Regions from separate parts of the Planococcus sp. FY231025 genome, predicted to be linked through region 2. Evidence: riboswitches for the same ligand, from Rfam matches in the RefSeq annotation. Region 2 holds a riboswitch; each other region holds the start of a gene.
The links. Region 2 has a riboswitch for lysine ahead of dapA (4-hydroxy-tetrahydrodipicolinate synthase). Riboswitches for the same ligand answer to the same signal wherever they lie in the genome.
Positions count from the first base shown of each region.

Region 1 (4,213 bases), on a different contig from region 2:
AGGAAATGAACGGCTTGGAGTTCACCGGCTTGTCCGATAAGCAGCTGGATCTGTTCGACGGTGGCCTTTAATGGAATTTCTCCTACTGGCAATCGCAGGATTGCTTTCAGGGATTGTCGGGGCGCTGATCGGCCTCGGCGGCGGCGTCATTTTGGTACCGGCTCTCTTATTCCTCGGTACGGCGCTGGCCTTTTTTCCGGATCTGACACCGCAGAAAATTGTCGGCTTGTCGGTGATCATGATGATTTTCACTGGCCTGTCTTCGACATTGTCCTATATGAAAGTCAAAACAGTCGACTACCGGAGCGGGTTCCTGTTCTTCATCGGCAGCGCTCCCGGGACCGTTATCGGCGCATTTGTCAACAAAGGCCTCGACTTGCCTTCGTTCAATCTATATTTCGGCATCCTGCTTGTGTTTCTGGCCCTGCTGCTGTTGATCCGCAACCGGCTGGAAGCGGTACATTGGTTTGTCGATAACGGGCGCAAGTATACTTTCAAGGATTCCATGCATAAAGAATACTTGTACGGCTATCCGGTTTGGTTCGCGCTGCTTTTGACGTTCGGCGTCGGTTTCGCCTCCGGCCTTTTCGGAATCGGCGGAGGATCGATCATGGTGCCAGCGATGATTTTGCTGTTCCTGTTCCCGCCGCATGTGGCGGTCGGGACGTCGATGTTCATGGTGTTCCTATCGGCGATCGTCAATTCGGTAACGCATATTTCCCTTGGCAATGTCCCTTGGATTTATACGCTTGCTGTAGTGCCTGCCGCGTATATCGGAGCCAAAATAGGCGCATCGCTTAACAAAAAGCTCCAATCGGAAACTTTGGTCGTCATTTTGCGGATCGCATTGCTGGTTCTCGGCCTGCGGTCCATTTACGAAGGATTATTCAGTTCTTAAAGAGGTGTAAGGCATGGGAGAACTCATTCACATTTATCATACAAATGATCTGCACAGCCATTTTTCGCATTGGCCGAGCATCCGGGCGCTTCTGCATGAACGGAAACGCTGGCATGAGGAAGCCGGCGATACCTGCCTGATCCTTGATATCGGCGACCACGTCGACCGTTCCCATCCATTCACGGAAGGGACGGCGGGAAAAGGCAATGTGGAATTGCTCAATGAAGCCGGCTACGATGCAGTGACAATCGGCAATAATGAAGGCATTACACTGTCCAAGGATGAACTAGACGAATTGTATATCCAGGCTGACTTTGATGTCATTGTATCCAACCTGTTTGAAGAAGGCGGCGGCCGGCCGAAATGGGCAAAGCCTTACGGGGTTCTGGAGACTGCGGAAGGGCTGAGAATCGGCCTGGTCGGGGCAACAGCAGAATTCACTCCGTTTTATCAGCGATTGGGCTGGGAAGTGACCGATGCGAAAGCATCGATCATTGAATCGGTCAACGCCATCAAGGAACAAACGGACTTCATTATATGCCTGTCCCATCTGGGCATCCGGGAGGATGAACTGCTGGCGGAGCTTTGCCCCGACATCGACGTGATCCTCGGCGCCCATACCCACCATATTTTCCACGAAGGGAAAACAATCGGCAGCACACTGCTCGGGGCGGCCGGCAAATTCGGCATGTTCATCGGGCATATCACTTTTGATCCGGCAACCGGTGAAACCGAAGCTGAATTGATCGATACCGCAGAATTGCGCAATTCGGAAGAGGGATTCAATGATGAATTGATTGCGGACGGCAAATCCCAGCTGAGCGAACCGATTTTTTACAACGAAAAAGAATTAAAAGCGGAGTGGTTCAAAGAGTCGGAACTGGCCGAGCTGTTCGGGGAAGCGATGCTTGAGTATTCCGGAGCAGACTGTGCGTTATTCAATGCCGGCTTGTTCATGGAGGGGATGCCGGTAGGGGTCGCGACACGCTATGATTTCCATAGGATGCTGCCGCATCCGATCAACCTCTGTCTGGTCGAACTGACGGGCGCAGAACTGAAGGAAATCTACCAGCAGTCGCTGAATGCCGAGTGGCCGAACATCGAATTGAAGGGGATGGGGTTCCGCGGTGCAGTCATCGGGAACATCGTCCATGTCAATCTGGCGGTCGAAGAGCATCGATTGTATGTCGGCGGTATTCTTGCGGACCCGGAAAAAGTCTATCAGCTGATTACGCTCGATATGTTCACGTTCGGCTATTTTTTCCCGGAGCTGAAACGGGCGCCAAAAACTTATTTTATGCCGGAATTCCTGCGGGATGTTTTCAGCCGGTTTTTTCAGGCAAAAGCAGTAAAATGAACGAATATTCGAAGTAGAGTTTCATTTGATTTCAATAAAATTCTGCGCTATGCTTTTAAGGAATTCAATATCGATGGGTAGAGGCTGCGAAGCTTATCAGTAGTATGCGGGAGTGTGACAACGTTGAACGCATATGAAAGGAAGTTTTGCCGAAGCTCTTTTTTCAGGTGTCAATGGAAAAAGTGCTGGGGGCATTCTGAAAAAGGATGTCACTGTCGTCTGTGATTTTACAGGCGAAGAGCTACAGGGTTGTTTGATGTTTTTATGCACAGACGAATTGTAGAAGGCTGATTGTATCCATTGGAGCGATCGGCCTTTTTTCTATCTTCTCTTCCATCCTTAAAAAAATAGGAGGGATTCATATGGAAAATACTATTTTCTCGATTTTGCCGCCGTTGGTAGCAATCATCATGGTGCTGCTGACCAAGCGGGTGCTATTGTCGCTCGGAACAGGTGTGGTGGCAGCCGCGTTGATCTTGACGTCGTTTGCGCCGGTCCAAGCTGCAAGGGAGATCTTCAATTCTTTTGCGGTCACGTTCTGGGACGAAGGCTTTAACGCCTATAATGTCTTTATCTTATTGTTCCTGCTGCTATTGGGCATCATCACTGCATTCGTCAGTTTGTCAGGCGGCAGCCGTGCATTCGCCGATTGGGCTTCTGCGCGCATCAAGACCCGCCGCGGCGCCAAGGTCTTGACGGTCGTGCTCGGCATGGTGATTTTCATCGATGACTATTTCAATGCATTGGCGGTTGGGCAAGTCGCACGTCCGATTACTGACCGTTATAAAGTGTCGCGGGCAAAACTGGCCTACTTCATCGATTCTACGGCAGCGCCGGTCTGCGTCATCTCACCGGTATCGAGCTGGGGAGCCGCGATCATTGGAATCGTCGCCACAATTCTTTCAGCGCAATCTTATGTTCAGATGTCGGCGCTTGAAGCGTTCATCTGGATGGCACCGATGAACTTCTACGTCATTGCGACGCTGGCCATCGTCATTTTCGTCGCCATCCGCGACGTCGACTTCGGGGCTATGAAAAAGCATGAAACGCGCGCAATCACGACTGGGGAATTATACGATGCAAACAAAACCATTCCAGGGGAAATGAAAGAAGAGTTCCCGGCGCACTCGCATGGAAAAGTGACGGATCTGCTCCTGCCGATCCTCTTGCTGATTGCCGGTACGATCGGGGCGATGGTCTGGACCGGCTACCAGAATGCCGGACAAACATGGGACGTCTGGGCGATCTTCGAGAATACGGATGTACCCACATCCTTGATGGCGGGCGGCCTTTTGGGTGCTGTCGCATCCATCCTGTTGTATGTGCGCCAATTCAAGCAAAATGAAACGGCGAAAGCATCCTGGGTCGGCAAAGGGATTGTCGAAGGACTTCGCTCAATGATCGGCGCTGTGCTGATCCTGATTTTTGCTTGGGCACTCAGCTATTTGATCGACGCATTGGAAACCGGCGCGTATCTGGCGGATGTGGTGACAAAGAATAATATTCCGACCGAAATCCTGCCGGTGCTGCTGTTTCTTTTAGCCGGAATCATGGCTTTCTCGACGGGAACTTCATGGGGCTCTTTCGGGATCCTGCTGCCGATTGCCGGCAACATCATGGGGCAGGCAGCGCCTGAACTTCTGCTGGCAACATTGTCAGCTGTTCTTGCCGGCGCTGTTTTCGGAGACCATTGCTCGCCGATTTCCGATACGACGATCCTGTCTTCTACAGGGGCAGGAAGCAACCATATGGACCACGTATTGACCCAGTTGCCATACGCTTTGACTGCAGCCGCAATCGGATCAGTGGGGTATATCGTCATAGGCTTTACCGGTTCTCTGCTATGGTCATTATTAGCAGTTGCGGTCATTTTAGCAGTATTATTTATCGCCTGGTCAAAACGTACTACAATTCTTGAAAAACAAGCAAATAACTAGCAAATATTGAAAGCAGAGGAA
Region 1 is NZ_JBQJJG010000016.1:54,411-58,623, reverse strand. It holds gene ACTL32_RS18490 (DUF72 domain-containing protein) at 1-71, shown strand, start outside; gene ACTL32_RS18485 (sulfite exporter TauE/SafE family protein) at 71-898, shown strand; gene ACTL32_RS18480 (bifunctional metallophosphatase/5'-nucleotidase) at 912-2,255, shown strand; lysine riboswitch at 2,326-2,507, shown strand; gene ACTL32_RS18475 (Na+/H+ antiporter NhaC family protein) at 2,618-4,192, shown strand.
Region 1: linked by a shared signal. The riboswitch ahead of ACTL32_RS18475 (Na+/H+ antiporter NhaC family protein) and the one ahead of dapA (4-hydroxy-tetrahydrodipicolinate synthase) in region 2 are both predicted to bind lysine.

Region 2 (4,213 bases):
AAGCATATCGCTAAAGTGCTGAAGTCGGAAGCAGTCCATGAAGGCATGGAGTTTGAAATGCTTTTGGATGTCCTGGAATTTTTCCACTCGCTCCTTGACCATGCGGCCCATTCCTATAGCTTCTCTTATATCAATGCTTACCAGAAGAACTTAAGCGATGCGCGGAAGCAATTCCTTGAGCTGTCTTCGCCGGTCGTCCCGGTGAACGATGAAATCGCCATCCTGCCGATTGTCGGCGACATCGAGATGGACCGTGCCCATTACCTGTTGGAGAAAACGCTGATTGCGGTCTCGCGCCTTCAGGTATCAACACTCATCATCGATTTGTCCGGCGTTGTCAAAGTCGATGCCATGGTAGCAGAGCAGATCATCAAACTGACTGAATCGCTGAAACTGGTCGGCATCCGCGGCATCTTGACGGGCATCCGTCCTGAAATCGCCCAGACCATCACCAATCTTGGCGTCGACATCAGAGGACTAGCCCTCGGCGGCAGCCTCAAGCAGGCGTTCAAAAAACTGGCCGCTGAATCCGAATAAAACCAAAAAACCCGCTGAAGCATCGCTTCGGCGGGTTTCTAGCATGTTGAGAAAGATATAGATTTAATTTCTTTTAAAATAAATAACCGATATTCCGCAAAACAGCTGCGTAAAACCCTGTGCTCCTGCGCGCTATGCGCTCGTCGCAAAGAGATGGCTCAAACTTCCTTAGAGCCATCTCTTTGCCGCGGGCGAGCGCCAAGCCTCCTCAGTCGCTTCGCTCCCTGCGGGGTCTCGGCTGTCTCGCTTTCCCGCAGGCAAGACTTACCCGAAGCCTGCGAGGGCAAGTCTTTGCGACGAAGCGCGCAGCGCTGAAGGAGCAGTACGGTTTTCTCCGCCGTTTTGCTCCATATCTGAGGTAGCACTGTTAAAACGGGTAGAGTTATCAGCTAATAAGAGAGAAACCAGCGCCGGCGCGTCCACGGGCTAGGCAATAAAATGGCCCAAAAGCAGTTTGGGCCATTTTATTTGCGACGAAGCTAGCGCAGCGGTGCAGGAGCAGAAGGGTTTTGCTATGAGACGGGTACTTTTCCCGGCTCATAGCGAAAGCCATGCCCTAAGCGGCCGAAGCGGTGTGAAAAATTCGTTTTTTAGGATTCATTTTATAGGAATTTTCTCGACAGCCTTAAAACCCGCTGAAGCATCGCTTCAACGGGTTTCTTTTTTTATTAAGACTGCTTGGCTTTCATTTGTACGACAGGAGCTAAAGCTTCCTGTAAGGTTAGGGTTTCCTGCTCTGTGAGCGGCACCATCGGCAAGCGGACTCCGCCAACCGGCACGCCGGTCAGGTTGAGTGCGGTTTTCACCGGCACCGGATTCGGCGCGGCGAACAGCGCGTTCATCGCCGGAAGCAGTTTCCGGTGAATCTGGGCCGCCTTCTGCGTATCACCCGTTTTGAAGCTTGAAACCATTTCCTGCATTTCACGGCCGATCACGTGGGCGGCAACAGAGACGATTCCGGTTCCTCCGATCGAGAGAAGCGGCAGCGTCAAGCCGTCATCGCCGCTGTAGAGTGTGAAGCTTTCCGGTGTGCGTTCGATGATTTCAGCGGCAGCATCGAGGTTTCCGCTCGCTTCTTTGATCGAGACGATGTTCGGGATCGCCGACAGGCGCACGACTGTGTCGACAGACAAGTTGACGACGCTGCGGCCCGGGATGTTGTAGAGCATAACCGGCAGGTGGGTTGAAGTCGCAATGGCCTGGAAATGCTGGAACATGCCTTCCTGGGAAGGTTTGTTGTAATAAGGCGTCACGAGCATGATGCCGTCGACACCCGCCTCTTCGGCGCCTTGGGTCAAGGTGATCGATGCGCGTGTATTGTTCGAGCCGGTTCCAGCGATGACCGGGATGCGGCCTTGGACCGTTTCAACGACAAACTTGAAAAGCTCGATTTTTTCATCCGCTGACAGGGTTGGCGATTCGCCGGTGGTGCCGGCGACGACAAGTGCGTCCGAGCCGTTTTGGATCAGGTGCTCGACCAATGCGGCAGTTGCGGGGAAGTCGATGTCTCCGTTGGCGTCAAATGGCGTCACCATTGCTGTTACTACTTGTCCGAAATTCATAAATACCACCCTTTTCTCATTTTTTTAGTAAAATCAGAGGTGATGAGTCTATCGAAAAAAACAAAAAAACAGCAACGAGGGTCTCGTTGCTGCCATAGAACCGGTGTGTGTACCGCCCAGCTCTTGCATCAGATAGCCCTCCATATAGTCTCCTATATGACAGTCCTGCATCTATTGAATGCAGGCCCAGCGGGTTCGGCGATGAGCGCCTCTCCACTTCGGCAAAAACCCCTTTCAGCAGCCGTCGCCGGACCTCATCGTCCTCGGGCTGTCTACTGATGGTGTTTGCACCTCTATCCTCACTCCGGAAGACCGGAGCAAGAAATTATTGAATTAGCTAGACTTTACCAAATTCCGCCGAAAATTGCAATAGCAGCGCAGCGGAATTTACAGGGAAAGGGGAAATGTTGATGAATGAACGCCAGCAAGACGCCGATTTGAACATACGGACTGAAGGGATCCAGCAGGGATTCCATGACTCGCTCCACCACAACCGCTATGAACCGACCCCTTATGCCTTGCTTGCCGAGCTTTTCGCGGCCTACCGGCTGGCGCCGGGGGACCGCCTCGTGGATTTCGGCTGCGGCAAGGGGCGGCTTGCATTTTACGTCCACCACCTGTTCGGCAGTGAGGCTGTGGGTATTGAAATGGACCCCGGCCTGTTCGAGGAAGCGATGCAGAATTTGATCCGCTATGAAAAAAGGACCCCCAGCGCAACAGGGCGCATCCGCTTCCAATGTGAATTTGCGGAGAATTACCGCGTACAGCCTGAGGATAACCGGTTTTATTTCTTCAATCCGTTTTCTGTCCAGATTTTCATGAAAGTGGTGCAGAATGTGCTGAGGTCTGTGGAGAAAATCCAGCGGCCTGTCGAGCTGATCCTGTTTTTCCCGTCTGAGGATTATATCGAGTTTTTGGAGTACCGCACGGGCTTCGAGCGGGTGCAGGAAATCGCTTTGCCCGGGTCGGAAGCCGATTTCCGGGAACGGTTTTTGGTCTACCGGCTCGCTTGAGGGTTAAGGGAAGTACGGAACGGGGTATAGGCTTAAGAAAAAAGGCTAACAGGCGAGGAGAGAAGCGCGATGAAATGGAAAGGCAGAGCAGGGAGCGGAAATGTAGAAGACAGAAGGGGAAGAGGAGTGGGCGGCGGAACAATTGCCGCTGGCGGCGGGATCGGCGGTTTGCTGATATTCCTGCTGGTGGCGTTTCTCGGAGGAGACCCGGGCGCCGTCCTGAACGGCATGGGCGGCGGAGCGCCGGCGCAATCGGGTGAGCCGTATGTGGCGACGGAACAGGAAGAGGAACTGGCGGATTTTGTGTCGGTCGTCCTCGCGGATACGGAGACGGTCTGGTCGCAGGTGTTTGCGGAAGAGGGGCTTGAATATGTCGAGCCGACGCTCGTTCTGTACACCAATAGCGTCGAATCGGCCTGCGGGACAGCGGGATCGGCGGTCGGGCCGTTCTATTGCCCGGGAGACCAGAAGCTTTACATTGATCTGAGTTTCTATGAAGAGCTGCAGCGTCAGTTCCAGGCACCCGGCGATTTTGCGATGGCCTATGTCATCGCCCATGAAGTGGGGCATCATGTGCAGAATTTGCTCGGTGTCATGGAAAAAGTCCAGCCGATGCGCAATCAGCTGAGCGAGGAAGAATACAACAAGCTTCAGGTGCGGCTTGAGCTTCAGGCGGATTATTACGCGGGCGTCTGGGCGCATCATGCGGAGGGCATGGACGTGCTTGAAGAAGGCGACTTGCAGGAAGCGCTGCGTGCAGCGAGCGCAGTCGGCGATGACACGATCCAGAAGCGTTCGCGCGGCTATGTCGTGCCGGAAAGCTTCACTCACGGCACTTCCGAACAGCGCCAGCGCTGGTTCTACCGCGGCTTTGAATACGGCGACATCCAAAACGGCAATACGTTCAACGTACGCAATCTGTAAACGGAACAATTGTGAAATCTGAAAAAATGAAGGGCCGGGCGTTGATATTTTTCCTCAGGTGATTCATTATTGAAATAGACAGTCTTTTCGCGGTGCCGCGGAAGGAAATTTAACTCTAATGAAGGAAGTAACCCCATGCATGAAGATAATATTACGCGCCTCCATATCGACGGGCGC
Region 2 is NZ_JBQJJG010000004.1:500,064-504,276, forward strand. It holds gene ACTL32_RS05700 (STAS domain-containing protein) at 1-537, shown strand, start outside; gene dapA (4-hydroxy-tetrahydrodipicolinate synthase) at 1,206-2,099, opposite strand; lysine riboswitch at 2,225-2,403, opposite strand; gene ACTL32_RS05710 (SAM-dependent methyltransferase) at 2,510-3,112, shown strand; gene ypfJ (KPN_02809 family neutral zinc metallopeptidase) at 3,182-4,036, shown strand; gene ACTL32_RS05720 (TraB/GumN family protein) at 4,172-4,213, shown strand, end outside.

Region 3 (4,213 bases), 390 kb from region 2:
GCTCGCATTCCGTCACTTGGATTGTCTGCGGGAAATGCATGCCCATGATGGCGTAGTCCGCTTCGACGACAGTGCCGGCTTCGCCGTTTCCGTCGATCCTCTTCGGGGACGCGAGGTTATTATAGAAATAAGCCCAGTTTTCAGGATTGATCGTATACTGGAAAACATCTTCGAGCGGGGCATTGATGAAAATGCTTTGGTTTGTATGCGCCATGGAACCGTTCGCCTCCAATAAAATAGGGTATACATTTAAATTAACATAAAATTCTAATAACTTCATGTTATTATTGAAAGGCCAGCAAAAGGGCTTCGGCTGCCGAGTATTAAAACACTGCTGGAAAACGGTTGGGTGTATACTTGGATAGGAGGCTTGGAAATGCCAGGCCGAAGTACAAAGTAACCTTAACGAATGCTGCCGGCAGAGTATGGCGGCGGCTGTACAAGGAACTTTTGGAGGAAAGAATCATGTTCAGCAATATAACAGTCGAAGAGCTGGTCCCGGCAATCGAAAATGGAGGAATGGTCCTGATCGATGTCCGGTCACCGGCTGAATTTAAAAATTTCACGATTCCCGGAAGCATCAATATCCCATTTTTTGATGACGCGGAGCGGGCGGAAGTCGGCACGCTTTATAAACAGGTCAGCGTGGAAGCTGCAAAAGAGCGCGGACTGGAAATCATTTCTGCAAAGCTGCCGGAATTTATCCGGCAATTCAAAGCGCTCGAAGGAGATCTGACGGTTTTCTGCTGGCGCGGCGGAATGCGAAGCCGGACCACCGCTACGCTATTGAGTTTGATGAATATCCATTCGCACCGCTTGGAAGGCGGAATCCGCAGCTACCGGAAATGGGTAGTGGCGCAGCTGGAGGAAATGGCGGCTCCCTCCCGTGCGTTCGTGTTGAACGGCTTGACGGGCGCCGGAAAAACGAGAGTGTTGAAGGCATTGGAGAAGGAAGGCTTTCCGGTCATCGATTTTGAAGGGATGGCGAACCATAAGGGGTCCATCTTCGGCCAGATCGGCCTCGAGCCGCATAACCAGAAAGTGTTCGATTCGCTGCTTGTCCATCGGTTGAGAAAGTTGGCAGATGCTCCGTATGTGCTGTTTGAAGCAGAAAGCCATCGGATCGGGAAAGTGGTGATCCCGCCGTTTTTATGCGATTTGAAAAACCGGAGCACGCATTTGGTCATCGAAATGCCGATGGCTGAAAGAGTGCAGGAAATCATGGAAGATTACCGTCCGAGAGAGTATGCCGCAGAATGCCTCGAGGCGTTCCACCGCATAAAGTCCCGCATCCGCGTGCCTGTTGCAGGGCAGATCGAAGCGGATTTGGAAACGGGGCGCTTCCCGTCGGCCATCCAATTGCTGTTGGAATACTATTACGATTCCCGCTACAAGCACACGGAACATCAATATCCGGATGCGCAGAAAAAGTTCCTGCAGGTAGGCAATGTGGAAGAAGCCGCGCGGGCTGTCAAAGGGAGCATCCCGCACTTTTCCGAAGGGCAGAGGGAGGCACGCGGAAATGGGGCCGGCGCTTGGCGGGAGAGCCCCGATTCAATCGAAGTCGGGCAATGAAAACTTAGATTGACAGGTAAAAAGCCTTATTGTAGACTATGAAAAACAAGTGAATATATAACCTCACTTTCCGGTGAGGTAGAGGCGCGGGATTTATTAGTCCATAGAAGAGTTTGAGAAGCAGGGATGCTATGGAGAAGGAAAGACCGCCGAAGTTTGTAATATTTCTCGACTATTACTTGCTGGGTCTGCAGTGAACAATTGCAGGACTGCCGCCATGGACTTCCCGGTCCATAGCGGAGCGCTATCTCGAACCAGGGAAAAGAGGATTTAGGGCAACTATGCATATAGCGATCTGAGTCTAACTCAGATCTTTTTTTGTAGCTGGTTGCCTTTTTTGTATATTCAGGAAAATGAGAAGTGCAGAAACCAAAGGGGGAAAAGGATTATGAAGAAGAAAACAGGATTGTGGTTGACGGCGATTCTTTCGGCCGGCATGCTGCTGGGCGGATGCGGATCGGAAGAAAGCGGCTCGACAGGCGGAGGAGCTTCAGAGGAAAGCGAAACATTCAAGGTCGGCTTGGAAGCGGCGTATGCTCCGTTCAACTGGACGCAAGGGGATGATTCCAACGGCGCAGTGAAAATTTCAGGAAATGCGGAATATGCCGGCGGCTATGACGTGGAAATCGCCAAGCGCATCGCTGAAGACATGGGCAAAGAGCTTGAAATCGTCAAAACGGAATGGGACGGTCTGGTGCCGGCTCTGACTTCCGGCAAAATCGATGCGATCATTGCAGGCATGTCGCCGACAGCCGAACGCAAAGAGACCATCGACTTTTCGGACCACTACTATACATCTGAACTGGTGATGGTCGTGAAAAAAGGCGGCGAATATGAAAATGCCACAAAACTCGCCGATTTTGAAGGGGCGAAAATCACGGCACAATTGAACACGTTCCATTACACCGTCATCGACCAGATCGAAGGCGTCTCTAAAGAAACGGCTATGGAGAGCTTCCCGTCAATGCGGGTAGCGCTAGAATCCGGCATGATTGACGGCTATGTATCGGAACGCCCGGAAGCGGTCAGTGCTTCTGCAGCAAATGAAAACTTCGCGATGGTGGAATTCGAAGACGGATTTGAAACGTCGGAAGACGATACAGCGGTGGCCGTCGGACTTGAAAAAGGAAGCGGCCTCGCCGAAGCGATCAATGAAACCTTGGCGGGCATTTCCGAAGAAGAGCGCCAGGAAATCATGGATACAGCAATCCAGAACCAACCAGCTGCGCAATAATGATGGGGTGGTGCCGGCTGCATGCACATGCGGCCGGCTTTACTTTTGCTTAGGAGGAAAACAATGAGTCTTGAATGGGTCATTACCATACTTACAGATAATTGGCCGATGTTCCTGCGCGGAGCAGGAATGACGCTGTTGATTTCGATCATCGGGACATTGATCGGCGCTGCCATCGGGCTGATCATCGGCATCATCCACACAATCCCGATGCCGGAGCGGGGCATTAAGAAACCGCTATTGAAAACGGTCAACGGGCTGCTTTCCGCCTATATCGAATTTTTCCGGGGCACCCCGATGATGGTGCAGGCCATGGTCATCTTCTACGGCTCGGCAATGGCATTCGGCATCGATATGGATGTCTTCACTGCGGCCATATTTATCGTTTCCATCAACACGGGAGCGTATATGGCCGAAATCGTCCGGGGCGGCATCATTTCCGTCGACAAGGGCCAATTCGAAGCGGCGCAAGCCATCGGGATGAACCATTTCCAGACGATGATGAACGTCGTCCTGCCGCAGGTGATCCGCAATATCCTGCCGGCCACCGGCAACCAGTTCGTCATCAACATCAAGGATACAGCGGTGCTCAGCGTCATCGGCGTGACGGAACTGTTTTTCCAGACCCGTTCGGTTTCCGGGAACAACTTCCGCTATTTCGAATCGTTCTTCATCGCCTGCGTCCTTTATTTCATCATGACGTTTGCCATTACGCTCCTCTTGCGCAAACTTGAAAGAAGGCTGGCAGGGCCGGCAAACTACAGCATGATCGGCGGATTGCCGATGCAAGTGGTGAACCCGGAAGACACGGAACACAAAATCAAAGAGTGACCGCGCCAAAAAGCTGAAATGGAAGAGGAGAGTTTATGGAAAAAGTGATCGAGATCCAGCATTTAAGCAAATCGTTCGGAACGCATGAAGTGTTGAAAGACATCGACTTTTCAGTGCATAAAGGCGAAGTGGTGTGCGTTATCGGCTCTTCGGGATCCGGGAAATCGACGCTGCTCCGCTGCATCAACCTGCTCGAGAAGCCGAGCGGCGGAAAAATCATCTATAACGGCGAGAACATCCTCGATGACCGCCATGATATCCACGCCTACCGCACGAAACTCGGGATGGTGTTCCAGCAATTCAATCTGTTCAACAACCACAACGTCCTGGCCAATTGCTCCGTCGGCCAGGTGAAAGTGCTGAAGCGCCGCAAAGAAGAAGCGGAAAAAGTGGCGATGAAATACTTGAATGTCGTCGGCATGGACCAGTACGTCAACGCCAAAGCCCAACAGCTCTCCGGCGGGCAGAAGCAGAGGGTAGCGATTGCGCGTGCGCTGTCGATGGAGCCGGACGTCATGCTGTTTGACGAACCGACTTCGGCCCTCGATCCGGAAATGGTCGGGGAAGTGCTGA
Region 3 is NZ_JBQJJG010000004.1:112,801-117,013, forward strand. It holds gene ACTL32_RS03855 (SRPBCC family protein) at 1-214, opposite strand, end outside; gene mnmH (tRNA 2-selenouridine(34) synthase MnmH) at 466-1,575, shown strand; lysine riboswitch at 1,647-1,830, shown strand; gene ACTL32_RS03865 (transporter substrate-binding domain-containing protein) at 1,964-2,809, shown strand; gene ACTL32_RS03870 (amino acid ABC transporter permease) at 2,873-3,640, shown strand; gene ACTL32_RS03875 (amino acid ABC transporter ATP-binding protein) at 3,676-4,213, shown strand, end outside.
Region 3: linked by a shared signal. The riboswitch ahead of ACTL32_RS03865 (transporter substrate-binding domain-containing protein) and the one ahead of dapA (4-hydroxy-tetrahydrodipicolinate synthase) in region 2 are both predicted to bind lysine.